One region of the Pseudoalteromonas sp. ASV78 genome, then DNA from elsewhere that is predicted to be linked to it. Evidence: predicted binding sites of a transcription regulator. Region 1 holds the regulator's gene; each other region holds the start of a gene.
What was found. The regulator sigma-54, encoded in region 1, starts transcription at its own class of promoters, with help from an activator protein. The targets are predictions, from matches to a motif close to GTTGGCACGNNNNTNGNNT.
Positions count from the first base shown of each region.

Region 2: a site for sigma-54 is predicted at 2,426-2,444, ahead of ACMVDV_RS17450 (DUF3192 domain-containing protein). Genes of this name have one in related genera too.
Region 3: a site for sigma-54 is predicted at 5,768-5,786, ahead of ACMVDV_RS12115 (TorF family putative porin). Genes of this name have one in related genera too.
Region 4: a site for sigma-54 is predicted at 4,329-4,347, ahead of ACMVDV_RS00510 (flagellar basal body rod protein FlgF). Genes of this name have one in related genera too.

Region 1 covers NZ_JBLOPA010000001.1:3,548,195-3,555,678, reverse strand. The annotation lists gene lptA (lipopolysaccharide transport periplasmic protein LptA) at 1-151, shown strand, start outside; gene lptB (LPS export ABC transporter ATP-binding protein) at 148-873, shown strand; gene ACMVDV_RS16150 (RNA polymerase factor sigma-54) at 940-2,436, shown strand; gene hpf (ribosome hibernation promoting factor) at 2,465-2,752, shown strand; gene ptsN (PTS IIA-like nitrogen regulatory protein PtsN) at 2,757-3,209, shown strand; gene rapZ (RNase adapter RapZ) at 3,393-4,235, shown strand; gene ACMVDV_RS16130 (HPr family phosphocarrier protein) at 4,264-4,536, shown strand; gene mgtE (magnesium transporter) at 4,658-6,016, shown strand; gene ACMVDV_RS16120 (hypothetical protein) at 6,383-6,517, opposite strand; gene ACMVDV_RS16115 (YqaE/Pmp3 family membrane protein) at 6,576-6,734, opposite strand; gene ACMVDV_RS16110 (BON domain-containing protein) at 6,799-7,362, opposite strand.
Region 2 covers NZ_JBLOPA010000001.1:3,827,214-3,834,697, reverse strand. The annotation lists gene ACMVDV_RS17465 (SO_0444 family Cu/Zn efflux transporter) at 1-881, opposite strand, end outside; gene zntR (Zn(2+)-responsive transcriptional regulator) at 865-1,278, opposite strand; gene ACMVDV_RS17455 (D-2-hydroxyacid dehydrogenase) at 1,381-2,325, shown strand; gene ACMVDV_RS17450 (DUF3192 domain-containing protein) at 2,490-2,873, shown strand; gene ACMVDV_RS17445 (diguanylate cyclase) at 2,919-3,836, opposite strand; gene ACMVDV_RS17440 (ATP-binding protein) at 3,805-7,484, opposite strand, start outside.
Region 3 covers NZ_JBLOPA010000001.1:2,697,469-2,704,952, reverse strand. The annotation lists gene ACMVDV_RS12135 (efflux RND transporter periplasmic adaptor subunit) at 1-918, shown strand, start outside; gene ACMVDV_RS12130 (nitroreductase family protein) at 911-1,588, opposite strand; gene ACMVDV_RS12125 (aldo/keto reductase) at 1,814-2,707, shown strand; gene ACMVDV_RS12120 (SLC13 family permease) at 2,844-4,700, opposite strand; gene ACMVDV_RS12115 (TorF family putative porin) at 4,989-5,666, opposite strand; gene ACMVDV_RS12110 (hypothetical protein) at 5,957-7,120, opposite strand; gene ACMVDV_RS12105 (helix-turn-helix transcriptional regulator) at 7,270-7,470, opposite strand.
Region 4 covers NZ_JBLOPA010000001.1:129,937-137,420, reverse strand. The annotation lists gene flgJ (flagellar assembly peptidoglycan hydrolase FlgJ) at 1-702, opposite strand, end outside; gene ACMVDV_RS00525 (flagellar basal body P-ring protein FlgI) at 910-2,004, opposite strand; gene flgH (flagellar basal body L-ring protein FlgH) at 2,016-2,699, opposite strand; gene flgG (flagellar basal-body rod protein FlgG) at 2,718-3,506, opposite strand; gene ACMVDV_RS00510 (flagellar basal body rod protein FlgF) at 3,528-4,292, opposite strand; gene flgE (flagellar hook protein FlgE) at 4,446-5,801, opposite strand; gene ACMVDV_RS00500 (flagellar hook assembly protein FlgD) at 5,858-6,538, opposite strand; gene flgC (flagellar basal body rod protein FlgC) at 6,553-6,984, opposite strand; gene flgB (flagellar basal body rod protein FlgB) at 6,987-7,397, opposite strand.

The sequences.
Region 1 (7,484 bases):
AGCAGGGCAAAAAATTAATGCTAAAAGTATTACCTACGACATGGATCAACAACTGATCAGTGCCGAAAAAGGCGCAAGCTCAGACGATCGCGTACACACTATACTCGTGCCAGTAGACAGTAAAAAAATCAAATCTAAAGGCCAACCATGAGTACATTAAAAGCTGAATTTTTAGCGAAAAGCTACAAAGGTCGCCAAGTTGTCAAAAGTGTTGGTTTAGAAGTAACCGCTGGCAGCATTGTTGGTTTACTTGGCCCAAATGGCGCAGGTAAAACCACCACCTTTTATATGATTGTAGGCTTAGTGCCTAGCGACAAAGGCAAAATCAGTATTGATGATAATGACATTACCCTACTGCCAATGCATAGCCGCGCCCGCTTAGGAATTGGTTACTTGCCTCAGGAGTCATCAATATTTCGTAAGTTGACTGTATATCAAAATCTTATGGCGATTTTAGAAACCCGCAAAGAGCTAAAAAAGCAAGCCAGAGAAGAAGCCCTCGACAGCTTACTTGATGAGTTTAGCATTCAACATATTCGCGACAGCCAAGGTATGGCGCTATCAGGCGGTGAACGCCGACGCGTTGAAATTGCGCGCGCTTTAGCTGCAAATCCAAAATTTATCTTGCTAGACGAGCCTTTTGCTGGCGTTGATCCAATTTCAGTGTTAGATATAAAGAAGATTATTGAACACCTTAAAAACCGTGGTATTGGCGTACTTATTACCGACCACAATGTACGAGAAACCCTTGATGTTTGCGAAAAAGCCTACATAGTTTCTCATGGCGAGTTAATTGCTTCAGGCACACCTGAGCATGTACTCGCCGACCAAACAGTTCGCGATGTTTACCTAGGTGAGCAATTTAGGCTATAAAGCCACACTTAGCTAAGCATCTGCTAAACTTAACAATGACAATAATAAAAGGATTGTTAGAGATACATGAGGCAATCACTCCAGCTGCGCATGGGCCAGCAACTTACAATGACACCGCAACTGCAGCAAGCGATTCGCTTATTGCAGCTCAGTACATTGGATCTCCAGCAAGAAATTCAAGAAGCGCTAGATAGCAATCCGTTGTTAGAACTAGAAGAACATGAATATTCAGAAGATACGGCTGGCAAAAACGAACAAAAACAAGATAACGATGACTTAACTGTCAGTGCCTCAGCGGACGACAAGCCTAGTGAATACGAACAAGAAAGCAGTGAAGCGTTAAGTAAAGAAACACTCAGTGACGAAATGGCCATGGACGTCACTTGGGATGAATACATGAGTGCAGCGCCAAACAGCTCATCAGGCCCAATGCCTGAAGATGAATCTATTTATCAAGGCGCCTCAACAGAGACCTTGCATGAGTATTTAATGTGGCAGCTACAACTGACTCCGTTTAGTCCAACCGATGAAGCAATAGCCATTGCGATTGTTGAAGCCGTTGACGACTCAGGTATTTTAACCCTCAGCTGTGAAGACCTTGTAGAGAGTTTAAATCAAGGCAACAGCGAAGAAGAAATCGAACTTGACGAAGTGCAAGCAGTGTTAAAGCGCATTCAGTTATTTGACCCAGTTGGCATTGCCGCACGCAGTTTACAAGAATGTTTATGTATTCAATTAAATCAATTTGATCCCGCAACGCCTTGGATTAGCGAGACAAAAATGATTTTAACGGATCATATCGATTTATTAGCTAGTCGCGACTATCGCACTTTGATGAAAAAGACTAAGCTTAAGGAAGAAGAACTAAAAGAAGTCATGACACTGATCCACAGTCTCAATCCAAAGCCTGCGGATACCATAGTACGGGAAGAGTCAGAATACGTTATTCCTGACGTATCAGTGAAAAAAATTAAAGGCCGCTGGGTGGTTGAGCTTAATCCAGACAGCATGCCAAAAATTAGAGTGAACAGCCAATATGCGGCCATGTCACGCTCAGTAAAATCGAGCACTGACAGCCAATTTATTCGTTCGCATCTGCAAGAAGCTAAGTGGTTTATAAAAAGCCTAGAAAGTCGCAATGATACATTACTCAAAGTAACTAACTGCATTGTTAAACAGCAGCAAGGGTTCTTTGAACATGGCCCTGAAGCCATGCGACCTATGGTGCTAAATGACGTTGCTGAAATGGTTGAAATGCATGAGTCGACAATTTCTCGGGTAACAACCCAAAAATACATGCATACTCCGCGTGGTATTTTTGAGTTAAAGTATTTTTTCTCAAGCCATGTAAGCACTGAGAATGGCGGCGAATGCTCATCTACCGCGATTCGAGCATTGATCAGAAAACTGATTAGCGCAGAAAACTCAGCGAAACCATTGAGTGATAGTAAAATTGCAGATATATTGGCAGAGCAAGGTATCAAAGTAGCTAGACGGACTATTGCAAAATACCGCGAGTCACTGGCTATTCCACCGTCAAATCAAAGAAAGAGTTTGATTTAAGGCGTAAAATCAAAAAAGGAAAATGCTTATGCAACTAAATTTAACTGGTCGTCACGTAGAAATTACTGATTCATTAAGAGACTATGTAAACAATAAGTTTGCGAAGCTTGAGAGGCATTTTGATCACATCAACAATGTCCATGTTATTCTTGACGTAGAAAAGCTAAGCCAAAAAGCAGAAGCCACAATACATGTCAGTGGCGCTGAACTATTTGCCTCAACTGAGCACCAAGACATGTACGCAGCCATTGACGGACTAATCGACAAACTTGACCGTCAAGTAATCAAACACAAAGAGAAACACGCTCGACACTAATACTATGAAATTAAGCTCACTTATTTGCCAGGACTGCAGCAAAGCTGCGGTCCTTTTTAATAGCAAAAAACGGATCATTGAATTTATCAGCCAATTGGCTCATGAACAACTTCCCCAGCTATCGCAACAAGAAATCCTCGATGCATTACTCGCTAGAGAAAAACTAGGTAGTACAGGCATTGGCCGTGGTATTGCGATTCCTCATGGTCGTATGGCGGGTATTGAAAACCCACTAGCGATAATTTTAGTGAGTGAATCACCAATTGATTTTGATGCGATTGATAATCGTCCAGTGGATCTATTTATCGCCCTCATCGTACCAGATGGTGATAGCCAACTTCATTTGAAGACGTTAGCCACAATTGCTGATAAACTTAACGACAAAGATTTTTGCAAACAATTACGTAGCGCAAAAACGGACCAAGATTTGTATCACGTTATTGTTGAGCAGTCGTAGTCATACCAATTGCATTGCATTACTGATCTATTATTGCGACAGGAAAATAGCGCTATAACAAGGCGGAAATTATGACATATAGTTGCGCTATATAAATAATTTCTGACAAAGTTAGTGAGTTATTTAACAAGCTAGAATGATCATGTTTTTAATAAAATTGGTATTAAATGAAGGAGAATTTACATGGAGTTAATCATCATCAGTGGCCGCTCTGGCTCAGGTAAATCTGTTGCCCTGCGCGTAGTCGAAGATCTTGGCTATTATTGTGTTGATAATATCCCTGTCAACTTATTACCTTCATTAGTGCGTAGTGTTTCTGATAATTACGACAAAATTGCAGTCAGCATAGATGTGCGTAATTTACCCAAGGAACAAGAAGAATTTAACGATATTCTTGAATATTTGCCAGGTTTTGCAAATCCGACATTATTTTATTTAGACAGTGACGATCAAACGCTGATCAAGCGTTTTTCTGAAACCCGTCGCTTACACCCATTATCTTTGGATTCTTTGCCGCTTGATTTAGCCATCAAACAAGAAAAAGTATTACTTGATGTATTAACGACCCGAGCCGACTTTATACTGGATACCACCGACCTCAGCGTCCACCAGCTTGCAGAGTCAATCCGTGAAAAAATTCTAGGTAAAAAAGACAAAAAACTAATTATCACCTTTGAATCATTTGGTTTTAAGCATGGCATTCCAAAAGAAGCCGATTACGTATTTGATGCGCGGTTTTTACCAAACCCACATTGGGAGCCTGAGTTAAAGCCACTTACAGGCCTTGATCAGCCAGTAAAAGATTATTTAGCCAGCCACAGTATCGTGCAAAAATTCACTTGGCAGATCCAAACCTTTGTACAAACGTGGTTACCGCACTTAGAGCGTAATAATCGTAGTTACCTCACGATTGCAATTGGCTGTACCGGTGGCCAACATCGCTCCGTTTATTTAGCCCAAACCATTGGTGAAAGCTTTTCAATGAGCCACAGCAATGTAAAGATTCGCCACCGCGAGCAAGAATAACAACTCTCGTTTACAGTAAGGAATATTGATGCGCTTAGAAGATACATTTTTGATAAAAAACAAACTTGGATTACATGCCCGCGCAGCCACTGTATTAGCACAATTAGCCGTGCAGTTTGATGCCAGTATCACGCTTTATCAAGATGATAAACAAGCCGCTGGCGATAGCGTACTGGGCCTAATGTTATTAGAAAGCAGCCAAGGCAAAGAAGTTAAAGTAGTGTGTGAAGGTCCAGACGCAGAGCCCGCTCTTGCTGCCATTGGTGCACTAATCGAACAACGCTTTAACGAACAAGAATAGCTCGTAGTCAGTACCACTAAATTGCGTTAAACTGAACAAGCTGCTGATCTAAGCTATCAGCCTAGTTAGTTATCAAAATCTACCCCACCCATTAAATTGTATTAATTATTTAAGGACGCCAATGCCAGAAGCTTTTGAACAAGATTACCCACTACAACAACTAAAACAAGTGACCAAGTCACTTAACAGTGGTCAATTTGTTCAAGTCAGGCGTATGTTGGCAAAAACGGCTCCGTGTGACACTGCGTTACTACTGGAATCATCTCCGCATAAAATTCGTACCTTACTATGGCAGCTCGTTGATCCAGATGTACAAGGTGACGTACTCGAAGAGCTTTCTGAAGATGTTCGCTTAGGGATCATCGCCCAAATGGAACCGGAGCACATTGCTGCGGCGACCGAGGACATGAGCCACGATGATTTAGGGGAAGTATTACGTAGCTTACCTGACACCGTCTACCAAGACGTTGTCAGTGCCATGGACAGTCAAGACCGCGAGCGTGCAACCCAAGCACTCTCTTATCAAGAGCGCTCTGCTGGCGCGCTGATGAATACCGATACGGTAACCATCCGCCCAGATGTTACCATTGACGTGGTGCTGCGCTACTTGCGTTTGCGTGGCGAACTACCAGAGGGTACCGATGACCTTTATGTGGTTGATAAACATAACTGCTTTTTAGGCGCAATGTCGCTCACCACCTTACTCACCAACTCGCCAGATAAAATTATTCGCGAATTAATGGATGAAGATTGTGAATCAATCCCTATTTCGATGGATGAGAGTGAAGTCGCGCAATTATTCGAACGCCATAACTGGATATCTGCCCCAGTTGTCGATGATAACGATCATCTGCTAGGTCGGATCACCATCGATGATATCGTTGACGTTATCCGTGAAGATGCAGAGCACAGCTTATTAAGCTTAGCAGGTCTTGATGATGAAGAAGATACCTTTGCACCGGTATTAAAAAGCTCCAAAAAACGCTCTGTTTGGCTTGGTGTTAACTTATTAACCGCGTTGCTCGCCGCAATTGTGGCAAGTTTCTTTGAAAATACCTTAGCGATTCTACCTATTCTTGCGGTCCTCAATGGTATTGTGCCATCAATGGGTGGTGTAGCAGGTAGCCAAACATTAACACTAGTAATACGTGGTATTGCGGTAGGTCATATAAACCAAACTAACCAACGCTTTTTACTAATAAAAGAGCTGGCGATCGGCGCTATAAATGGCATGGTATGGTCAATTTTAATTGCCGGTGTTGTTGCACTGTGGCAATGGGACTTTAAACTCGGCGGCGTACTCGCTTTTGCAATGTTTATGAATTTAGTCGCAGCAGGTGTCGCCGGCGCAAGTATCCCACTGATCTTGAAGAAAATGAAAATTGACCCCGCGTTAGCTGGCAGCGTAGTACTTACCACCATCACAGATATTGTTGGCATATTCGCCTTCCTCGGCACCGCCACCTGGTTGTTAGTGTAGATAGGAATAGAGGTTCTAGGTTCTAGGTTCTAGGTTCTAGGTTCTAGGTTCTAGGTTCTAGGTTCTAGCACGTAGAAAATGGCTTTAGCCATGAATGGTATGAATTTGCGCGGCATAAAGCCGCGCCTACGCAAACCCCAACACCAATGCAAAGCCCGTAGGCGGAATTACTTGACCACAGCACCTCGCGCAGCTCTTAGCATTTAATCTTGATTAACTATTGGTTGGAATATTCTTCGGTGGGATTGTAAGTGTATGTTATTAATGAAATAACAAAATACACTTATAATTTTGATATATAACATCCTAGCAAAATCCTTCTAGTATTTGATATTTATATACTCTGATATTTATATACTCTGATATTTAAAGCCCATTCCTTGCTGTTTTTACCTCGCTCTTTGATGCGCTATTCATTAGCTCCTTCCATTGTTGTGCCGTCCAAAGTGGCTTTGCGCTTTTTACGATCCCTTGTTGGTTTTTCCTTAATACGTTATCCATAATGTTACTCCTTGCCATCTATTGGCTGTTCATCCTTGTTATATTTAATACTGTGACTCTAACGACGTGCGATTATATAAATCGCGTGGATCAGACCAGGAAAGTAGTCTAATAGAGTTAGTAAAATATTAATCCAAAACTGAGCACCTAAACCAACTTGTAAAAATACACCAAGTGGTGGAATAAGCACTGAAAATATAATTCGTATTAAATCCATGACTATCACTCCCTGAAATTTGTATAAGAAAGCCCAGTATAACTGGGCATTCGTGGCTTATAGATTATTCAGCTACAATAGTTAAGTTATCAACTACATCGCGAACATCTTCAGCATTTTTAGCAATTTTCACCGCGAGCTGTTTTTCAGCATCAGAACCAACAGTACCACTTAGCGTTACCACACCTTTATCAGTATCTACGTCAATATCGGTACCACCAACTTCAGAGTTGAACAAGAATCGAGTCGTGATAACGGTAGTAATTTTAGCGTCAGTTAAGTCACTTTCAGTACTATCAGACTTCATCTTCTTGTTTTTTGTATCTACATTTTTAACGACAGTTAGTTCGTTATCAACACTAGTTACACCATCAAGACTTAAGATAAGCTCTTCAGCTAGCTCTTTATCTAAATCGCTATCAACTTTACCGGTAAGCACTACCTTGCCATTTTTTACATCAGTGTTAATGTCAAAGTTGTTTAGATTTGTGTTCATTAGAAGAACTGTTTCTGCCTTACCATCAATCCAAGCATCTTTACTTTCATTTTCCCAGCTACTTGCTTGAGCACCCATTGCCGTAGTAGCAAGAACTAACGCTGCAACCATAGATTTGTTAAATGTTTTCATAATCTTTCTCCTTTTGATTAAAGACAGTATAGTTAATGCGAACATCAGACCAACTTTTAAACCATTTAAAATCAAAAGGTTAAAATTAATTATATATAAAACCAGTTGTAGTCTTGGTAATT
Region 2 (7,484 bases), 280 kb from region 1:
AAAATACCGCTGCCCCACTGCGTTAAAAATGACTCTGGCACATAGGTTTGTACTAATGCAGCAAAGAATAAACCAATCATTAACCACACCATGGTATCTGATAGCAGTTTATTACAGCTAAAGCTCACTGCTTGTTGCATCTTTTGCCATTGGCTTTGTGATGCTGCGCTTGGTGTATCGCAGCAACTGGTTTTAGCTTCAGCCGCTGCTGGTTTAGGAGCGCAACAGCTGGTTTTAACTTCAGGCGCTGCTGATTTAGGAGCGCAACAGCTGGTTTTAGCTTCTGGTTCTGCCGGTTTAGGAGCGCAACAACTGGTTTTAGCTTCTGGTCCTGCTGGTTTAGGAGCGCAACAACTAGTTTTAGCTTCAGGCGCTGCTGGTTTAGGAGCGCAGCAGCTGGTTTTAGCTTCTGGTTCCGCTGATTTAGGAGCGCAACAGCTGGTTTTAGCTTCAGATCCCGTCGTCGATTTTGCTTGCGGTTTCTCAGTATCACGCCCGACTAACACACCCGCAACGATGGCACTACAAATAGCGGCAATCGGACGAATAATCGCCATAAATGGACCTAATAACACATACGACACTGACACCGAATCAACCCCTGTTTCAGGGGTCGAAACTAAAAACGCAGTGGTAGCACTTTTTGAAGCACCAGCACGTCTTAAGCCAATCGCCGCAGGAATAACACCACATGAACACAGCGGCATTGGTGCGCCAATTAAAGCGGCTTTCACTGTGGTCCAAAAACCTTCTTTACCTAAATGCTTATTTAAAAAATTTGCCGGTAAATACACATTTAATAACCCAGCAATAAGTAAACCAAGCATTAACCAAGGGGCAGATAATAAAAATAACTGCCAAAAATTATTGAGTAAGTCCATCGATGTCCTCCAAAGTGGTTAATATTGAACAGTTATCTGCGGGCTCTTGTCCGCCACAACATTTGTCAGCAAGTACCGATAATGATTGATGAAAACGTGTTAATTCAGCAATGCGCTCTGCGACTAAGTCACGCTTTTGTATTGTTAAGTTTTTTACTTCATGGCATGAATGTTGGTGCTTTTTAAATTTAATTTGCAGCAACTCTTTGATCTCAGCCAAACTAAAGCCAACATTTTTAGCACGTAAAATAAACTCCATTTGCTTTAATGCAGCTTCACCATAATCGCGATAACCAGCCCCGGTTCGACTCGATGGCGTTAACAAATTATGTTTTTCATAGTATCTTAGGGTATCTGTAGAGACACCTAACTGATTAGCAAACTCACCTATTTTCATCTGTGTCTCCAATGAGTGTATTATCCACTGATGCCAAGTATAAACCTTAGAGTACACACCAAGGTCAAGCATTAAAATTATTTTCTTTAATAAGGACAGCGCATGAATATTACCCTTCTCGATACTGCCACATTAGCAGGCACATCACTTGAGCCTTTGCAAGCACTTGGCAATTTCACCAGCTACCAGCTCACCAGTCCAGAGCAAGTATTAGCTCACAGTGCTGGTGCTGATGTGTTGATCACCAATAAAGTGGTACTTAATCGCGAAACACTGGTAAAACTCCCAGAATTAAAGCTCATTTGTGTTGCCGCTACTGGCACTAACAATGTTGATTTAGTCGCAGCTAAAGAATATGGCATAGCCGTTACCAATGTTGCAGGCTATTCAACTTCTTCGGTTGTGCAGCACACCTTTGCTTTGATCACTAACTTACTCGGCAATACCCATCGCTATATTGCTGACTGCCAACAAGGCTTATGGCAACAAAGCGAGATGTTTTGCCGCCTGGATTATCGCTTTAATGATATTGGCGGTAAAACCTTAGCAATTATCGGTTATGGCTCACTTGGCAAAGCGGTTGCTGATGTTGCAAAAGCGTTTGGTGCTAATGTGATCATTAGTGAGCGTAAAGGTGATAGTCCTAGAGAAGGCCGCACGGAGTTTTTTCAAGCAATTAAGCGTGCCGATATTATTAGTGTTCACTGCCCATTAACGGATGAAAGCCGCGATCTAATTGGCAGCGAAGAACTGGCAATGATGAAACCAAGCGCCATTTTAATTAACACTGCCCGTGGTGGGATTGTTAACGAAGCACAGTTAGCGCAGGCATTAACTAATAAACAAATAGCAGGGGCTGGATTTGATGTGTTAACCAAAGAGCCTGCGGCAGATGATAATCCGTTAGCCGTTTATCGTGGCGACAACTTAATTTTGACCCCGCATATTGCGTGGGCAAGTGAGGAGTCAATCATTCGTTTGGTTAAACAAGTGAGCTTAAATATCAGTGCATTTAGCCAAGGCAAAAGTTTAAACCGATTGGTGTAATAAACTAAGTTTTAGCTTTTAGCACTATCCAAGGTGGTTAAATACAATGAGCCACCGCAAAAAAATAAAACTAAATCATTGATTTTAAAGTATATAAAATATTGGCAGATTCTTTGCTAATACTAAACAAATTAATAATCAATATTTAGCATCAGGATAAAATAATGAAAAAAGTACTTTTAATCGCCGCGCTTACTGCCCCTCTTCTAACCGGTTGCGTGATTGCCGTATCAGACGGTGAAGCAGAAACACATTGGGCTGGAGATAACTATTCAAGCTGGGAAAAGCGCCATCAATCTAATCGTGAAAGCATCGCTGCCTTAGCGTTAGATACTAGTTATCAAAGTGTATTAAAGCAATTAAAAACACCTGACTTTACAGAGTTATTAAAAAAAGAAAACGATGTGTACCAAGTGCTATTTTATGCCACTCACAGCATTCACTCAGATGGTAAAACAACTAAAGATGAATGTACGCCAATGGTGTTTAAAAATAATAAGCTAATTGGTGTGGGTGACAGTATTTATAATTCACTAAGCGCAATCTAGACCATCAATATAATAAGAGTGGATCATCATCCACTCTTATTTGTACTACACACTTGCAGCAATAACACGGGCCACAATTTTATCGCGCCCAGTAGCTTTAGCTTCATATAAAGCGAGATCAGCCTCCTCAAGCAGCGTGTGTTCAGCATACACTTGACCAAACTCGGTAGTGGCAACGCCTATACTGATGGTAACATGATCGGCATTTAGTGACGTTTTATGCGGGATATTGAGAGCATTTACGGCATCTCTGAGTTTATTTGCACACTGCCATGCATCTTGTTGGTTGGTATTTGGTAATACAGCGGCAAACTCTTCACCACCATAACGTGCAACAAAGTCGCTGCCACGCTCACATGCAGCAACCAATGCATGTGCCACACGTTTGAGACAATCATCTCCAGCACGATGACCATAACAATCGTTATAACGTTTGAAGTGATCTATATCCATTAACAATACCGATAATGGAGTACCAGTACGCTGGCTTCGACGCCATTCCCGTGATAAATTTTCGTCTAGATAACGACGATTAGGGATCTCTGTCAGCCCATCAATTGAGGCTAGTACTTCAAGCAAATCATTTTTTTGCTTGATCAGTAATTGATTACGTACCCGAGCACGAACTATTGCCGTACTAAATGGCTTAGCAATATAATCCATGGCACCTAATTCAAATCCTTTCGCTTCATCATCATGGCTGGTATTCGCTGAAATAAAAATGACAGGGATAGCTTGCGTAGTTGGGTTTTCTTTTAATCGAACTAATACTTCATAACCATCAATACCCGGCATCACAATATCAAGAATAATTAAATCAACCTGAGTTGATTGAATAAATGTCAGGGCTTGTTCACCGCTTTCGACTAAAAATATCTCGTGATCATTTGCTAGTGTTTTCTCTAACACTAATCGGTTTATTGGGTCATCATCAACGATCAGTATTTTGGCTTTCTTCAACATTTACTGAGCCTTGTATTTGAATGTATCTATTTACCTGTGCTAATTCGAACAGCAGCTGGTTCAGCTCTAATTGCTCAACGTCTTGCGATTCTCGCAGTTTACCTTCTAATTGCTGTGCGACAGCACAGAGGCGATTAAACCCAAGATTTCCTGACACACCTTTAATAGTGTGCACTAATCGTTTTAAGTCATTAATCTTAGTCGAAACTTGCAATTGCTGCATATGACTAGCACACAACTGTGCAAACTTATCTAACATAACCTGTAGCAAGCCATTATCGCCCGAGAATTGCGCTAACATAAAAGAACGATCAAAAAATGCAACTTGGGTTACTTTCAGCTCATTGATTGCATTTAATAAAGTCGCAGCAATAACAGGTTTGGTGAGATGCTTGTTCATCCCAGCTGCAAATGAGCGTTGCTCATCGGCCAATTCACTGTGTGCAGTAAGCGCAAAAATAGGTAATTGTTGTTGAGTATACTGTTGTCGCAGTAAAGCCGTTGCTTGTAAGCCATCAACTTCTGGCATCTGAATATCCATCAAAACCAGATCCGGCTTTACTTGTGCTACTAAATCAATCCCTGCCATCGCCGAATTTGCAGTCATAACATTAATATTTGCTTGGTTTAAAATATTGCTAATAATATCTAAGTTCAGTTGATTATCATCAATCACTAACACTAGCAACCCGGCAACATTAAGCATAGGCACTGTCGTTGCAGTATCAAGCTTATAGCATTCATTGAGTGGTTTGAGCTGCTGTAATCGTTGTACTAGGGCGGAACTTTTAATACTGATAATTTGCAGGTTATTAAAAATGGGCAGCACGATGTGCGCATCATTTTTAACAACATAGAGCTGAGTGTTATTTTTCATCAGCGCAGCTTTTATATTAGGCCGCTCAATAATACTAACCACATCAATATCATTAGCAATAATTCGCTGTGGTTCCGCAAGCTCAGTCGTGTCGGTTAGTTCAGATAACATACAAAAACGTAGCTGCTGTAGTGGCCGCAACGCCTCAGGTAAATTAATCCCCCGCTCAGAATGTATTACCAATGTATTGTGCCAATTGGGCAGGGCTGATTGCTGCTCAATAGTAAACGTGATTGTGAAGAAAAACTCACTGCCTTGGCCTTTATCACTCACTACGTTAATTTCTGAGCCCATTAACGCCACTTCATGTTTTACAATGGCAAGTCCTAAACCGACACCTTGATGAGTACGGGTGAGCGATTCATCACCTTGGGTAAATGCGTCAAATAATCGACTTTGATCGGCTTTATCAATGCCTACGCCAGTATCTCGCACTGTAAAACACAGTGTTTGCTGCGCTTGAGTTATATCATGCGCGGTTATTTTAAGTGTGATAGTGCCATGTTCGGTAAATTTCACCGCATTAGTCAGTAAGTTACCTAACACTTGTTGCAAGCGAATATAATCACCCACCAGTTGAGGCGCAATTAACGGATCGACCTCAATCTTAAAAGTGAGACCTTTTTGCTGGCAAAGCCCAATTAACACACTCTCACAGCTATCTACCAGCGCGACTAACTCAAAGTTAACCAAGTCGAGTTGTAGTTGATTATTCTCGCTTCGCGCAAAATCAAGCATCCGATTAAGCATAGCTAATAAACTTTGTGCAGCACTTTTTGCTTGCGCTGCATGCTGTTGCTGCTGCGTTGTTAAGCCTTGTTGGGCAACCATATCAATCAAGCCGGTCACCGCATTAAGTGGTGTGCGAATTTCATGGCTTAAATTCGCAATAAAGCGACTTTTTGCCTCGGTTGCTCGCTCTGCATCTTGCTTAGCTTGTGTTAATGCACTGACATCTTGAATATGAATAACATAATAATAAGGCGCTTGCTGCTCATCCCACACTAAAGAAACACTCAACTGCCACCAAAGATTAAGCTCTTCTTGGCCTAATGTAAGGTGATACACTTTCTTTTTCTCAGTCAACAATAAGGCTAATAGCGATGCTATTTCTTGCCATTGCTGCTGCGGGAATAACTGTGCTAATAATAAATTGGGCGCTGCTTTATCAATATCAAAAATCTTACGAGCCGTCCTATTAAGCTGTAATACGGTATGCTCAAGTGACAATAAAATCACCCCATTAGCGGCATACTCAATGGCACTGCGAAATTTAGACTCAGATGCTTTTAATGCCAACAGTGCATCCTGTTGAGCTGTGATGTCGCGGCCAATTCCCATCGAGCCCAATAATTGATTTTGCTCGTTATAAAATGGCGCTATGGTTAATTGAAATGTTTGTAGTTGGGTTTCAAGGCGCTGCTCTGCTTTCGTTTTGGTTGTTAATACTTGTTGTTCCAGCTCGCTAATTTGACCATTATCATCACTAATATCACATAACTGCTGACCAACTAACTGCCCTTGTTCAACCCCAATGTATTGCTCATAAGCACGGTTGCAACCTAAAAATGAACCATCAATATTTTTAAAGTAAATTAAATCAGGCACACTATTTAGCATGGTATTGAGCAAGGCTAAATGTCGCTCTTTAGCTTCATAACTGCGTGCTAATTCACGGGTTTTAATTTTAACTTGGTCATCGAGTTCGCTGTTAGCTTGTTGTAAAGAATCAACAAGCTGCTGATTTTTATTAAGTACCCACTTTATCCGGCTAAACCATGGTTGCCAGTTAGCTGGTATTTGATAATTTGAGGGAGCCTTGTAGTCCACCTCATTTTGTTCAAGATACGCCATTAAGTAGGTCATAGGTTTTACAAAAATGCGCTGACTCAACCAAATTAAAGTCGTGAACATCATCACTAAAAACACGCTTAAAAAAACAACTTCAATGACTACCTCTGTCACTATTGGTGATACTAATTCGGAGTGCGACACAAAGTAACCAGCATAAATGGGGAGTTGTTTTTGCGCTTGTAAAAGAGTGAGATTGCCAAACCTAGCGTCCCCTTTAACTGGCTTATTGGTAATGCTTGCCAAAGGCCAATACTCTGTCAGTGGCACTCCTTTTTTAATCTCATTTCGCGAACTAGCAATGACCTTTTGCTGATCATTTAAAAATATATATTCACCACTGCTAGGAGATATTTTTTGCAACCAATTTGAAAAGGCGGCCAAGTCATAAATCAACATAATGTAATCTTCACTACCTTGCTCACGCGCATGGCCAATCGAAAAATAGTTTTTTCCCGCAATCTCAATAATCGCGCTCGAGGTTAGCGAGTTATCAGTAAACGCAGGACGCAGGTGACCATCAAGCACTTGGGTTAACATTAAGCTATCCCCGTCATGGCGGCGTTTGATATAAGCAAAGCCTTGTTCATTAACGTAAGCAACCGCAGCTAAAGATTGAATTAACGATAATGCCGTATTAAAAGCAGGCCCCAGCGCAATCACTTGCTGCCATTGTGCCATTGCATTCGCCGTGGAAGAAAATTTGCCCTGCCCGACAATTTCACCACCACCGTCGGGAATTTTTCGGTAGTAATAATCATCTTGCTGATTAATATCTTTAAGCCATTGTTGCTCAAATTGATAAGAAAGTGGCTGTTCATATTGGGAAAAAAGCGTAGTAACCAAGCCATTAGCACCATTCATAGCATGCTCAACTTGCGCTGCTAGATTGGCAAAATCCGCTTCATGTTTAGCAACAG
Region 3 (7,484 bases), 850 kb from region 1:
GCTACCGTTGAGCTGACGGCGATCAAGCGCAGTGAAGATGTTCCCGGTACTGTGATTGCAAAACAAAACACGCAAATTTCGTCACGAGTGATGGCACAAGTGGAACGTTTAAATGTACGTGCTGGTGATAGTGTTGTGCAAGGCGATGTACTCATTACTTTGCAGCAAGACGATTTTAAAGCGCAATTGGCACAAAGTGATGCGCAAATAAAAGCCATTCAAGCGTCACTTACACAAGCTGATAAACAGCTTAAGCGCGTAACTGAGTTATATTCACAAGGGTTGGTATCGGTTAGTGATAATGATGAAGCAAAAGCGAAATTTGATAACTTAACCGCAAGCTTAGCTGTTGCCAAGCAACAGCAAACCCAAGCACAAGTTGCACTTGAATTTACCCGTATAAAAGCGCCCATTTCTGGCGTTGTTGTAGAGCGGTTAGTTGAACCAGGTGATACCGCAGTGCCTGGTTCACCTTTATTGGCACTTTATAATCCACAACAATTACAGTTTGAATTTAATGTGCGAGAACGTCAGGCAATTAGCCTCACACTGGGTCAAAGCTTAACGGTCAGTTTGCCTTCACTTAATATAACCGCTGTTGCGGTGGTGAGTGAAATTGTTCCGATTGCCGATAGTGCTGCACGTAGTATGTTAATTCGTTTAGAGTTGCCAACACAATCAAACTTGATGCCTGGTTTATATGCACAGCTTCACTTGCCACTGGATACCGAGCAAGGAATTTTAATTGAGCCAAGTTGGGTGCATGAGTACGGTCAATTAGCCATGGTATATGTTATTAACGAGCAAAAGATTGAGCGCCGCTTTGTTCGTTTAGGGGAGGTGATTAATGCTAAACAGCATATTATCGCCGGGCTTAACGCCGGCGACACATTAGCGGTGGATTTTAAACCTAAATGAAGGTCGCAACTTCATCGAGTGATTTTTTCACCAAGGCATGATTAGGCACAGTAGCATCATCACTTGGGTAACCGGCAATGAGCAGCATATAGGGGCGTTCGTTGTCTTTGTCGCGGCCACAAATGTCGGTTAAAAAGCTCATTGGTTTAGGTGTGTGAGTTAGTGTTGCAAGCCCTGCGCGATGTAATGCTTGAATTAAAAAGCCGGTGGCAATACCGACTGACTCATGCACATAATAGTTGGTGTTTTTATCATCAGTATTTAAGCCGCCTTTCTTTTGGCTAAACACCGCAATCAGCCAAGGCGCATGCTCTAAATAAGGTTTGCTGGCATCAGTGCCTAATGGCTTTAGGGCGTCTAACCACTCTTCACCTGCGCGGCCTTGATAAAATGAGCGTTCTAATTTCTCGGCTGCTTCACGAATTTGCTTTTTCACATCACTACTATTAATTGCTACAAAATGCCACGGTTGGTGGTTTGCACCACTTGGTGCTGTAGCTGCGGCTTTAATGCAGGTTTCAATAATCTCGATTGGCACCGATCGGTCGCTAAAACTGCGAATTGTATGACGACGCCGACTTGTCGTTAAAAACTCATTAGCGCGTTCTAGCATCTGTTCATGTGGGTATTCAATAAAATCTGTAAGTGGTTGATGGTCATGTTGCTGCATGGCTTTTCGCTTCTTTTAATCATGTTCCTTTTTTATACATCGTCAGTCATATGAGTGCAAGCGATGTGCCTTTTATATACCGCTTTTAGTTTTATTTGTTTATGAGGTACTATTGAATAAATTATTACTAATATATGCAGCAATGTAATTAGTGCACTTTTATGTGAGCTGAGCTAAGTTGGGTTGTTAAACTATATTAGGAATTAGAATCAGTTAGAGGTTATTATGAGAGTGTCAGAGCGTAAAATAGACGACCTAGTACTTGGGTTTTGGCGATTATTAGATTGGCAAATTACACCGCAGCAATGTTTAACGTTTCTTGAGCAGGCGATTGAGGCTGGCGTTAAACATACTGATCATGCTGATATTTATGGTGAATATGGCTGCGAGGCCGAATTTGGCAAAGCCTTGGCACTAAAGCCAAGTATTCGTGATGAGATAAAAATTATTACTAAATGCGGTATTAAGCCAGCCTTTGCAAGCTTAGGGTTAGCAGGCCAAGCTAATCATTATGATTCGAGTGCAGCGCATATTATTAGCTCAGCGCAGCAATCGTTAAAGCATTTTAATACCGATAGATTAGATGTATTACTGATCCATCGCCCAGATTATTTGATGAATGCAGACGAAGTAGCTGAGGCATTTACTACCCTTAAACAAAACGGTGATGTACTGGAGTTTGGGGTATCTAACTTTACGCCATCACAATTGAGCTTATTACAGTCACGCTTGGACTTTGAATTAGTCACTAATCAAATAGAATTTTCACCGTATGAAATGCATGCTCTTGATGATGGCAGTTTAGACCAATGTCAGTTACTTGATATTAAACCTATGTGTTGGTCGCCTTTGGCTGGCGGTCGCATTTTTGCAGAAAACGATGAAAAAGCGATTCGCCTTCGCCACGTACTTGAGCAAGTTGGCAGTGAAATTGGCGCCAGTTCTATTGATCAAGTGGTTTACGCGTGGTTACTAATGCATCCAAGCCAGCCATCAGTCGTGTTAGGCACGGGTAATATTAAACGTATTCAATCAGCTGTTGCAGCTAAGCAATTAAAACTCAGTCGCGAGCAATGGTATCGTATTTGGCAAGGCTCAACAGGGCATAGTGTGCCTTAACTTAAGCTCAGTATGCTTTAGGTGAGGGTTGCTTATGCTATTTATAAAGTGAGTTAGGGCCGTGCAAAAAAACTAAGTACTGGCACTTGCAGAGTTTTTAAACTACATAATTCACTGCAGGCGCCGTTTAATGGGCTTACAGCGGCCAAAATATCAGTAGCATAGGCAGTGATATAGCAACCACAATAATCTCTAGCGCTATTCCTAGCTGCCAATAATCGCCAAAGCGAAAGCCGCCGGGGCCTAAAATTAGGGTATTATTTTGATGGCCTATGGGGGTTAAAAAGGCACACGACGCACCAATGGCTACGGCCATTAAAAATGAATCTGGACTAACACCTAAGGTGGTTGCAACTCCAATGGCAATGGGGCACATCACTGCGGCGGTCGCAGCATTGTTCATTAAATCAGATAAGAACATAGTAACAATTAAAATTAATGCTAACCCTATTACGGCATTGCCTTGCGCCACACTTTCCAGCAAAAAACGTGCTATTAGGTCGGCGGTGCCGGTGGCTTCCATGGCACCCGCAACGGGGATCAAAGCTGCGAGTAACACAATCACAGGCCAATCAATGGCTTCGTATACTTGGCGTAATGGTACTGTTTTTACAACCATAGAGGCTAATACACCAATGGCAAATGAGACGGCAGCGGGCAGTATGCCAAACGCAGCACCTGCAATGGCAAATAACATAATCAAACTTGCTTGCCATATTTTTACTTTATCTGGAATACGTAGTTCTCGTTCAGCTAAGGGGACACAGCCATTATCAGCAGCAAATTCTGCAATCGACTCTGGATCGCCTTGCATTAGTAATAAGTCACCCGATTGAATGCCAATTGAACGCAGGCGTTTCATTGAACGTGCACCTTCTCGCGACAAAGCGAGTAAGTTTATGCCATACCGAGTACGCAGTGATATATCACTGGCTGAGCGCCCAGCTAACATTGAACTAGGCAACACAGCCAGCTCTATTAGCGATACTTCGCCTGTTCTGTTTGGTTTGTCTTGCTCTGCTTGTTGTTCAGCAGACTGCTCACTTTCGGGTATTGTGTCTGAAGAGGTGTGTGTTTCTTGTGCTTGTTCAGAAGCGGCTTGCTCAATAGATTCTTCAAGTTTTAAGCCTAAAATAGACAGTGCATCCGTTAGCGATTCGGCTTCTGCTTCGAGCATTAAAATATCGTTTTCATAAATTCGACGGCTTGAGTGAGCGGCAATTATTTTTACCTCTTTTTGTACAATGCCAATGATTTGAGCATCGACTTCAATGAGTTCTTTTTCAATTTCACTTAAGCGCATACCATCCGCTTTACTGCCTTTTTCGACTCTCACTTCGGTAATATAAGCGCCTGATTCAAACCCTTCTAAACCTGACTGCTTTCGCGCAGGAACCAGTCGCCAGCCAATGAGTGCAATAAATAATATGCCAATTACAGCAACGGCGAGACCAATAGGAGTGAAATCAAACATGCTAAAACTGCCTAATCCCGCTTCAGCGCGAAAACCAGAGACGATAATATTCGGTGGTGTTCCCACTAATGTAGTCATGCCACCTAAAATAGTACCAAAAGCCAGCGGCATTAGTATTTGCCCAGCGGTTAATTCAAGCCGTTTTGCAACATGAATAGCCACTGGCATCAGTAACGCCATCGCGCCTACATTGTTCATAAAACCAGATAGTAGAGCCCCTAACCCCATGAGCGCCAGCATACTGAGCATGCGCCCGGCATTGCTAGGCAAGGCAATGCGAGTTAAAGCGTCTACAGCGCCAGCATTTTGTAAGCCGCGGCTTAAAATGAGTACACAAGCCACCGTAATGACCGCGGGATGGCCAAAACCACTAAAGGCATTTTCAGGGTTAACCAAGCCAACCACAACACAAGCCAATAAAGCCATTAATGCCACTACATCATGACGAAAGCGGCCCCACAAAAACAACGCAACTGTAATAAATAAAATGGCGAGAATGAGCAACTGCTCGAAGGTCATAGTGGCGTTCCTTTTGTTATATTGACAGTTAGATCAATGAGTCTTTATATACAATACAGCTAACTGAAAATTTTCCAAAATAATCTAAATTTTGATAAAGATCTTAAGTTTAAGCTAGATACAAGCAGCGTTTTTTGCAAGGGTGAGCGATAGAAAGTGACAGGAAGTTGGGTTTAACAAGCTCCACCTTCTATAAAACTATAGCTAGATTGGTCATTAAGGAAGAGTATTTTTATTATGAGAAAGGGCCTTGCGGCCCTTAGTGTTGCAGCAAGTAACACATTCTTTTTATAGACTAAAGTCCATTGCAAAAGCAACGTAAGCCTTAATATCACTGTCATCCATATCGGTATCTGAGAGGCCAAAGGTAAAGCCATCTTTAGAGATAGATACGCCGTAATCGATGATATCGTCATCACCGATAAAATCACCAGAATAGTGGCCTAAGTGTAAGGCCATTTCAGTGCCATTACTGCCAACTGCGAAACCGTAATCTGCAGTTAGGTATAACGAATCACCAAAGTCTGTGCCATCGCCACTGGCGGCTGAAGTTGCAAGTACTGATGCGCCAAAACTAAAGCCACCCATACTGATACTACCGTAGATTTCAGAAAAATCGGCATCTGCAGCAGAAGCTGCATCAGGGTAAGCGTAATAGATGTAGCCAACGTCGTAGCTGATGTTTTCATTAATATCGCCACCAAAACCAGCGTAGAGATCAAGCTCGTAGGTCATACCCTCTGCCCAACTTGCATTTGATGCCCAAGTACCTGCATAAAATCCAGATTCATTAGCGTAATCAATACCACCAGACACAGCGGCATCACCACCGGTTTGTTCTTGGCCACGCCATAAGTAGTTTGATGTTGCTGCCGCATTGGCAGTTACTTCTGCATAAGCTGCTGTAGATGTAGCGGCCATAAATGCAAGGGTGCTGATAGCAATCGCTGATTTTAGTTTTAACATGTTTGGTATCCTGTTGTTATGCTGATTTTTTGGTTCGCAATTATTTATTAGATTGCAGTCTAGTAATTGCTGATCCCATTTCTAGTTGTCTAACAGGATATTTGCACTGCTTGTGCCAAGTTAAATGAAAAGCTTTAAATTAAATTTAAAATCTATTGAAAACATCTGGTTAAATTCAGTGCTTAGAGGAGGGATATAATCATGGTTGTTTGTTACGCACTTAGTTGGTGCATAAAAAAACCCGCATGCACAAATCAGTTGCAGCGGGTTTTTGTATTCTTTACTGTGGTTTAACCAAATATAGTACGCATCAGGCTGATGGTCTCAGCAACGCCACGGCCTTTTTGTACTTCGCTGATAATAGAATCACGTTTTGCGCGGATATGCTCAGGCATATCATCGGCAGCAAGGGCGCGGTCAACCAGTATTTCAGCTGACTCTTTGCCACGGCGCACTTTTTTAGTGGTGCTGCTAGTAGTACGCTTTGGTTTACTCAATAACTTGATGTAATTTGAGTTTTCAGCACTGTTGGTGTCTGCATAATAGAAAAAGCACGGAACTAGCGCTTTAATTGCCACAAGTTGTTGATCCAGTTCGCTGTCACCATTGGCCATTTTAAACCAAGACATAGCATGAATCGCTTGCACAATATCTTGCCAATAGCGTGCAAAATCACGATTGTTTAATTTGGTTATCGCTAACGCTGCACATAAGGCATCTAAGCGTGAGTTGTTTAGCGGTGTAAATACATCAGGGCGACGCATTGCCAATAAACGAGTTGCCGGTGCTAAAGTTGGCTTTTCATTGTTGTCAGTAAAAGCGTGTACGTATTTGAGTACAAACTCTTGGTAATCAGCTTCTGTTACTTCGCCTTCAAGAGGGATGTGTGCTAATGCTTCATCAAATAAAGCGGGAAGGTCAGCAAGCATTTGATGGAAAGCCTTGGCACTCTTTGTTGAACTAAACCATTCAACGTCAAAGTTATAACTGCTTGGATCGAGCGCTGAAGTATGTTTACCAGTAAATGCTAATAAGTCTTCAGGGATCATTTCTTTTAATGACTGCTCACGAATACCAGCAATATACTGGGTCAGACGCAATTGCTCATCAAGCGCTAATACGTCTTTATGCTGCTCAATAAATACACTGACCACAGGCCAAGGTGCAACACGTAATGTTTTCAATTGTAAGAAGCTAATAGCTGAAACGAGTAACTCATTAAGCTTTTTTAAAATAGGTAACTGATTGGTTTCTAGTAAATCATGATTAATACGGTCACGGCTAGCATTGAGCAATTCATAGCACCAACCTAAGAAGTCTTCAGGATGATTTTCTATTTTCACCGCCATCAGGTTTAAGCTGATTTCAGAAGCCTGCTTTAGAATATTTTGATAAATATGGCCTTCTTGTTCGCCTAATGCCATTTGTGAAGGTGAAATGAGCAGTTTTTTCATGCCTGATGGTACTCCGGTTAGATACATTTTTCAGTTGTTTAATTTTAGCGCAAAACGCCTTAAAACAACAGGGCTGTGCATCATACCGAAGAATACAAGGGATGCAATCAAGATAGTTCTGAAAATCTCAAGATTGCAGCATGGCTGTATTAATCGTGTTCATCAAGTAAAAATAGACTCTCAACCGAGGTATTAAATTGCAGCGCTATTTTCAACGCAATGATCACCGACGGTGTAAAGCGCGATGTTTCGACCGTACTAATGGTTTTGCGCGAAACATTAATCGCATCGGCTAGTTCTTGCTGCGATAGCCCCGCGGCTTTGCGAAATTCTGCTATATGGTTTTGCAGCTAAAGGTATTAAA
Region 4 (7,484 bases), 3.4 Mb from region 1:
TTCAAATTCGAGTGTCATTTTATTGGCTTTCTCACCCTGCCAGCTTTTATCTGATTTGATATTAAATAAGTTAAAGCTACTGTTGCCATCACTTTTATTAATAATATGTTTCCCCCAGCCAGTCTCAAGTGCCGCTTGTGCAACCATCACCGCTGGGTTCAAACCAATTTTTTCAGCCGCTGTTTTCGCATGTTCCCAAACACTGCTAATAAAATCTTCAGCATTTTCAAATTGCGGTTTTTGCGCTGTTGATGAACTGCTATTAACAGCCTTGGTGTCAGTCGTATTATCGGCATTTTTACCGGTTGCACGTTGATCACTAGTAAAATCATCGACAGTGCGCAGCACTGAACTAGGGGTAAAGTTTTTTCCATCAGGAGAGAGTTGTTGCACTATGAGATCGGCTAAACCCAATGAGCCTTTTGAAGATAAATCAACCGATAACTGTTGATCATGCATTTCTTCAAAAAACTTTACACCACTGGAATTAAAAGGACTGTCTTCGTCTTCAAACGCTTCATTTGCTTTGCGCATGCTTTTAAGCAACATTTGCGTAAAAATAGATTCAAATTGTGCCGCTGCTTTTTTTAGCGCTTCTTTTGATGCTTCAGGCGAGGCATCACTTTTTAAGGCATCTTGACGTAAGGTATTAAGATTGCCTAAATCAAAGAAGTTTTGTTTATCGAGATGATTAGTATCCATCAGCAAGTTGACACAGTGATTAATAATGAAATTAATAATGCAATAATTGAGCCAAGGCGAGTTTGCAGATTACTTATAAAGAGTGCGAGTTTGCGAGTTTGCGAGTTTGCGAGTTTGCGAGTTTGCGAAAGTATAAAAGCGTTGATTAATTATGCAAGTCAAGCCCCCCTAAATGCGAGTTAACGCAAACTTAGGGGGTCAATATGGTTAAATAACCACGAGTTGACCGTTGATGGCACCCGCTTCTTTTAATGCTTCAAGGATTGCCATTAAATCCCCCGGTGCAGCACCTACTTCATTAATTGCGCGTACTAAATCGTCAAGGCTCACACCTGGGTTGAATACAAAGGCTCGTGAATCATCTTCGTTAACATCAATAATACTTTGATTAGTAACGGCCGTTTCCCCTTCACTTAATGCGTTAGGCTGAGATACATTTTGCTGTTCTGCAATTGTAACCGTTAGGCCACCATGGGTAATTGCCGCTGCTTGTAACTTTACATTTTTACCTATTACTATAGTGCCTGTGCGTGAATTAACGATAATTTTTGCCGAGGTATCGGCTGGTTTAAACTCTAAATTTTCAAGCGTTGATAAATAAGCAACACGCTGTGATGCATCACGCGGAGCAAGCACACGAATTGAGGCTGCATCAAGTGCGTGTGCGCTATCAGGGCCAACCAACTCATTAATCGTTTGCTCTAAACGTTTTGCCGTCGTAAAGTCAGGACGATTTAAGTTAAAAGTAATATAATCGCCTTGCATAAATGGGCTTTTAATTGCACGTTCAACCGTTGCGCCATTGGGAATACGCCCTACTGTTGGGGTATTCATAACAACCCTACTACCATCGGCGCCTTCAAGGCCTAAACCACCGACAATTAAACTACCTTGCGCTACTGCATAGGTATTACCATCAACCCCTTTTAAGAAAGTTTGCAATAATGTGCCACCGCGTAAACTACCGGCACTGCCGATTGACGATACAGTAATATCAATAGTTTGACCGGGTTTTCTAAATGCAGGTAACTCGGCATGAACAGCAACCGCAGCCACATTTTTAATCTTAGGCTTTAAATTCGATGCCATGGTAATACCAAAGCTATTGAGCATGGCTTTAAAGCTTTGTTCAGTAAAACGACTTTGCTCACCGGTGCCAGGTAAACCGACTACCAGGCCATAACCAACTAACTGGTTTGAGCGAACACCTTCAACCATTGAGACATCTTTGATACGTTCAGCGCTGGCACTACAGTGCCAAACTAATAAACATATACACAGCAACGCTTTCAAGCTATTCATATCAACATCCTTTAAAAAGGGAACAGAGAACTACTGAAGAATCGTGTTAACCACCCTCCCGTTTGAGTCTCTTGCATTTGCCCTTTCCCAGAATACTGAATGCGCGCATTCGCGATTCTGTTAGAGGTCACAGTATTATCTGCGGTAACATCTTGCGGACGAACAAGCCCTTCAAGACGAATAAATTCTTCACCGGTGTTTAAGGTTAACCACTTTTCACCACGGATCACTAAATTACCATTCGGTAATACCCGCATCACATTCACCGAAATATCACCAAATAAACTATTAGATTGATTTGACTTAGTATCCCCTTTAAATTTTGCACCACTGCCAACACCAAATTGAATACTATCGCCGCCAATATTAACGGGTAGTCCGCCTAAACCAATGACAGGGTCGAGGCTAGCATCACTTTGTTTATCCGTTTCAGTTTTAGCTGCTTTTGATGATTGCGTTGATTCTTGCAGTTTAACTGTAATTATATCCCCGGTGCGTAAGGCTTTTTTGTCTGAATATAAATCGTTTGATAAGTAACTATCAAACAATGAGCCTGTTGGTACGACTTGCTCTGCGGCAGGCTCTGGGTACATAGGAGCATAGTATGGATCATCTTGAACCACGCTGTGGTTTTGAGTCGTCATACAGCCACTCAAGATAAATGCACCAGTTAAGACTATAGATAAATTACGCATAACTTTGCTCCGAATTAGTTAAAGTTGCTGACTGATGTAACTCATCATTTCATCAACCGCTGAAATCACTTTTGAATTCATCTCATAAATACGTTGAGTTTCAATCAGGTTAACTAATTCTTCGGTTACATTTACGTTAGACGTTTCAAGTGCCCCTTGTACAACCGTGCCTAATCCTTCAAGCCCTGGGTTACCTTGTACGGGTGCACCACTGACTGCCGTTTCGGTATATAAGTTTTGCCCTACAGGCTCAAGGCCCGATGGATTAATAAAGTCACTGATCGTTAACTGACCAATCACCACATTTTCAGGCTGCCCTGATATACGCACCGATACCTCGCCATCTTGCGATACGGTAATTGACTGCGCATCATCAGGTACATTCATTTCCGGTTGCACAGGAAAACCAGCACCTGCTGTTACAATGCGACCATCTTCATCGGTAGTAAATTGACCATTTCGCGAATAAGCAATATTGCCATCAGGCTGCAACACTTCAAAAAAACCAGGGCCAGAGATCATCCAATCCAATGAATTTTCAGTGGTTAACATATTACCTTGGGAAAAGTTTTTCTGATTGGCAACAACTTTAGTACCCGCCCCCAACATTAAACCAGAAGGCATTTCGGTATCTTGTGATGAACGTCCCCCCGGCTGATTAATATTTTGGTACAGTAAATCTTCAAACACAGCACGGCTTTTTTTATAACCAACGGTACTGGCATTGGCTAAATTATTTGAGATCACCGAAATATCGGTTTGTTGAGCATCAAGCCCCGTTTTACTTATCCACAATGCAGGATTCATACTAATGTCCTCTCAATAAAGTTAAACAATACGCAGTAATTGAGTATGTCGTTCGTCAATTTCTTCTGCCGTTTTCATTAACTTAACTTGTAATTCAAATTGACGTTGATGGCTTATCATATCCACCATTTCATGTACCGGATTCACATTTGACATCTCTAAGGTGCCACTTAGCACCTTCACATCATTAGAGATGTCGCAAAATCCACAGATATCATTTTCCAGTAATTCGGGTTTTGGCCGAAATAGACCATCATTGCCTTTTTCAAGCTCAGAGTTATTTGCCTTTATCACCTTTAAGCGGTCGACAACTTCTAAAAAGTTAGCGGGTGCACCTTGCGGACGTACTTGAATCGAACCATCTTCACTAAATTCAATCTTTTCGATTGGTAGCGGTAAGATGATAGGCCCACCTTCGCCAATAACTTGACGGCCATGACTGGTCATTAAAGCGCCATCAGGGGTGATATTCAGTGTACCGACTTTAGTATATGCCTCATTACCGGAAGCATCTTGTACCGTTAGCCAGCCTTTATCGCTCATCGCAATGTCAAGATCACGGCCAGTTTCAACTATACCGCCAGAGGTCATATTCGAGCCTGGGCGCTCTTGCATAGTAAAAACACGTGTTGGTAAACCTTCCCCAAACGCTTGCATCGAACGTGCTTGTGCGAAGTCAGACTTGAAACCTGTGGTATTCGCGTTTGCTAAATTATTTGCTTTAAGCTCTAGGCCCCGCAAACTTTGCTTAGCACCAGAGGCTGCAATGTAGACCATCTTGTCCATAACATCGACTCACGTTAAAAATCTATAACGTGATAAATGCAAGATAAGTGCCACAATAAATTGACGTGACAAATGTAAGCAAGATAGTGCAAATAAAAAAGGCCGCTAAAAAATAGCGGCCTCGGTGTCGGATTATAAAAAGTAGAACCGAAATTATCGGATCTGCAAGATATTTTGTTGTAGTGTTGAGTTCACTTCTAGTGCACGCGAGTTGGCTTGGAAGTTACGTTGTGCGCTGATCAAATCAACTAACTCATTGGTTAAGTTTACATTCGATTGCTCTAACGCCGATGAGCTAATTTTACCAAATGCGCCCGAATTAGCTTCTCCAGCTATCGGCTCACCAGAGGTTAAACTTTTCTTCCACGAAGTGTTGCCGACTTGTTGTAAGCCCTGAGAGTTTGAAAAGCGGGTTAACGCAACTTGTCCTAAATAATTAGAATCTCCGTTACTATAAGAAGCAACAATTTTTCCATCAACACCAATATCAATATTTGCCAACCGCCCCACAGCTGCACCATCTTGGTCTAGTACTTTATTTTCAAAAGATCCCGCATGTTGTGTCGGTATTTTTGAAGAAGTGCCCGCTTCATCACGCCAATTGACAGTTACATTGTTAGGAAAGCTAGCGCCATTGCTTAAAATACCTGTCAGGTTAGCGCCATCGAAGACCACTGAATCAAATGTATTTGTCGTATTTGCGGTACCGTTGGTATTGAGTGGTAACCCGTTAGCGTCAAACTGAAATGTTGAAATTGGAGTATATGGTCCAGTAGCGCCTTGCGGGCTTCCATCTGGGTTTACTACTTGACCGTCTAAGGTCGAATAGACTTCCCATTCGTTAGCATTTCCTGTAACCGCTGCATCTGTTTTCACAAAGTACAATTGCATGGTATGCGATTCACCTAACGAATCATAAATATTGGTTGAGGTAGAGTGAGTAATTGAGCCAGATTGGGTTGGATCAAATGGTGTAACAGATGGCGCTGCTTTGGTCGAATCCAACCGAAAAGACGAATATATATTTGTCGTAGCACGCGGCGAACCAGATGAATCAGGAATTTGAATCGCGGTAGATGTGCTCAAACTCACTGATGTCGCATCCCCGCTTGATGGATCCACAGGGAAACCTTGTAAAAAGCTACCTCTTGAGTCAACGATAAAATTATCTTTGTTTAATTTAAACGCCCCTGCACGAGTAAAGGTATGATCTTGTGAACCCAGCTCAGAACTAAGAGCAAAATACCCTTCTCCGCCGATTGCAAGATCCAGTGAGTTTTGCGTACCTAATGTTGAACCTTGGTGAAACTGTTGAGATACGGATGTTGTTTGCACACCATCACCATTTTTAGTTTTACCCGAGGTAAAAACTGATGATGCATAAACATCAGCAAATTCAGCTCTCGACTCTTTAAAACCCGTGGTATTTACATTGGCGATGTTATTAGCAGTAACATCTAAATCTTTTTGTGCGGCAGCGATGCCTGTTAACGCAATATTGAAGCTCATAAGTGACCTCTAAACTGTTAATATTAGCCTTCGGCTAGAAATATACTTTAAATGTTTTATGCAATTTCTGCGACATCAGTCAGCTTAATCGCACCAGCTTTAGTGTTGATAATAATGCCATTAGCACCATTAATGCTTACACTTTCAATGTTTTTATATGTGGCCATAGGTAAGCTAGTAAACTCCTCTCCCATGCTGCCCTCAGCTTTTATACTGTATTCTCCTTCAGGAAGGCTCTCACCTGCTTCATTTTTGCCATCCCAGCTAAAGCGTAAACCGCCTGCTGGTTGAGTATCTAAATTAATAGTTCTCACAAGTTGTCCAGAGGCATCCGTAATACTGAGCTTTAAATCTTTAACAGGACTTTCGATTGCGATTATGCCCGAGGCTTCACCGCTGCTGTTAAGATCTAATGTATCTGCTTCTACTAAAGCCTTCTTACCAACCAGAGTTGATGCCTGCAACGCAGAATTGGAGGTCATTGAAGCCGCCAAAGACTCAAATTTTGAATTTAAATTTGCGATACCTTCCGCCATAGTGAAATTGGTCATTTGCGCAATCATTTGATCGTTGTCTGCAGGTTTGCTGGGATCTTGAAACGACAGCTGCTGCGTTAACAACGAGAAAAAATCCTCTTGCGTTAGTGCATCACTTTTCTTTTCGTCAGTAACTTGGTTATTCTGCCCGCGAAGTGAATCAATATAACTTGACGATACAGTACTGATATCGTTACTCATAATCTAACCCTCAATTACCGCTGCCCAAGCAACAGTGTTTTACTTAACATTTGCTTCGCTGCATCTGCAACTTGCACATTGGTTTGATAAGAGCGTGAGGCGGAAATCATATTAGCCATTTCTTCAACGACATTAACGTTAGGTTTGTAGATATAACCGTTTTCATCCGCACTTGGATGGTTTGGGTTATATTCAATTTGCAAAGGTTTATCACTCTCGACAATTCCTAGCACTTTAACGCCAACAGACGAGCCCTGATTATTACCCGTTGATTCTGATGCTTTCATCAGCTCAGCGGCAAAAACAGGGTGACGCGCTCGATACGTTTGGTCTTGGCTTGAGCTGATGGTATTCGCATTCGAAATATTACTCGCGGTTGTATTCAAGCGCACATTTTGTGCACTCATGCCACTACCTGAAATATCAAAAACGTTATATAAACTCATGCTTATGCTCCTTGACCACCGAGGGCTTTTTTAAGGCCTGAAATTTTACCACTCATAAACTGCAGGCTTGCCTGATACTCTAATGAGTTCTTTGTATACAAGTTTCGTTCCACTTGTATATCAACCGAGTTACCATCACCTGTATCTGCTTGATTTGGCGAGCGAAACATTTCACTGTTGCCGACATAACGACTACCACCGGCAATGTGATTTGGGTTAGTTGTTACCATGTTATTGCCGCCTTGCTGGTGGCTTTTTGCCGCTTTCAATGCCGTGGCAAAGTCGATGTCTTTCGCTTTATAGCCCGGCGTATCAGCATTAGCGATATTGGTTGCTAATAACTCAGCACGTTGCGAACGGATCAACATTGCATGAGGATGAACCCCAAATGCTTTATCAAAACTGATAGCCATAACCATCTCCAAAAAATTGACTTAGGATGACTAATGCAAAAGATGAGCCAGTTTAACTAGCTACTAGGGAGATAAAGGTCTAGGGAA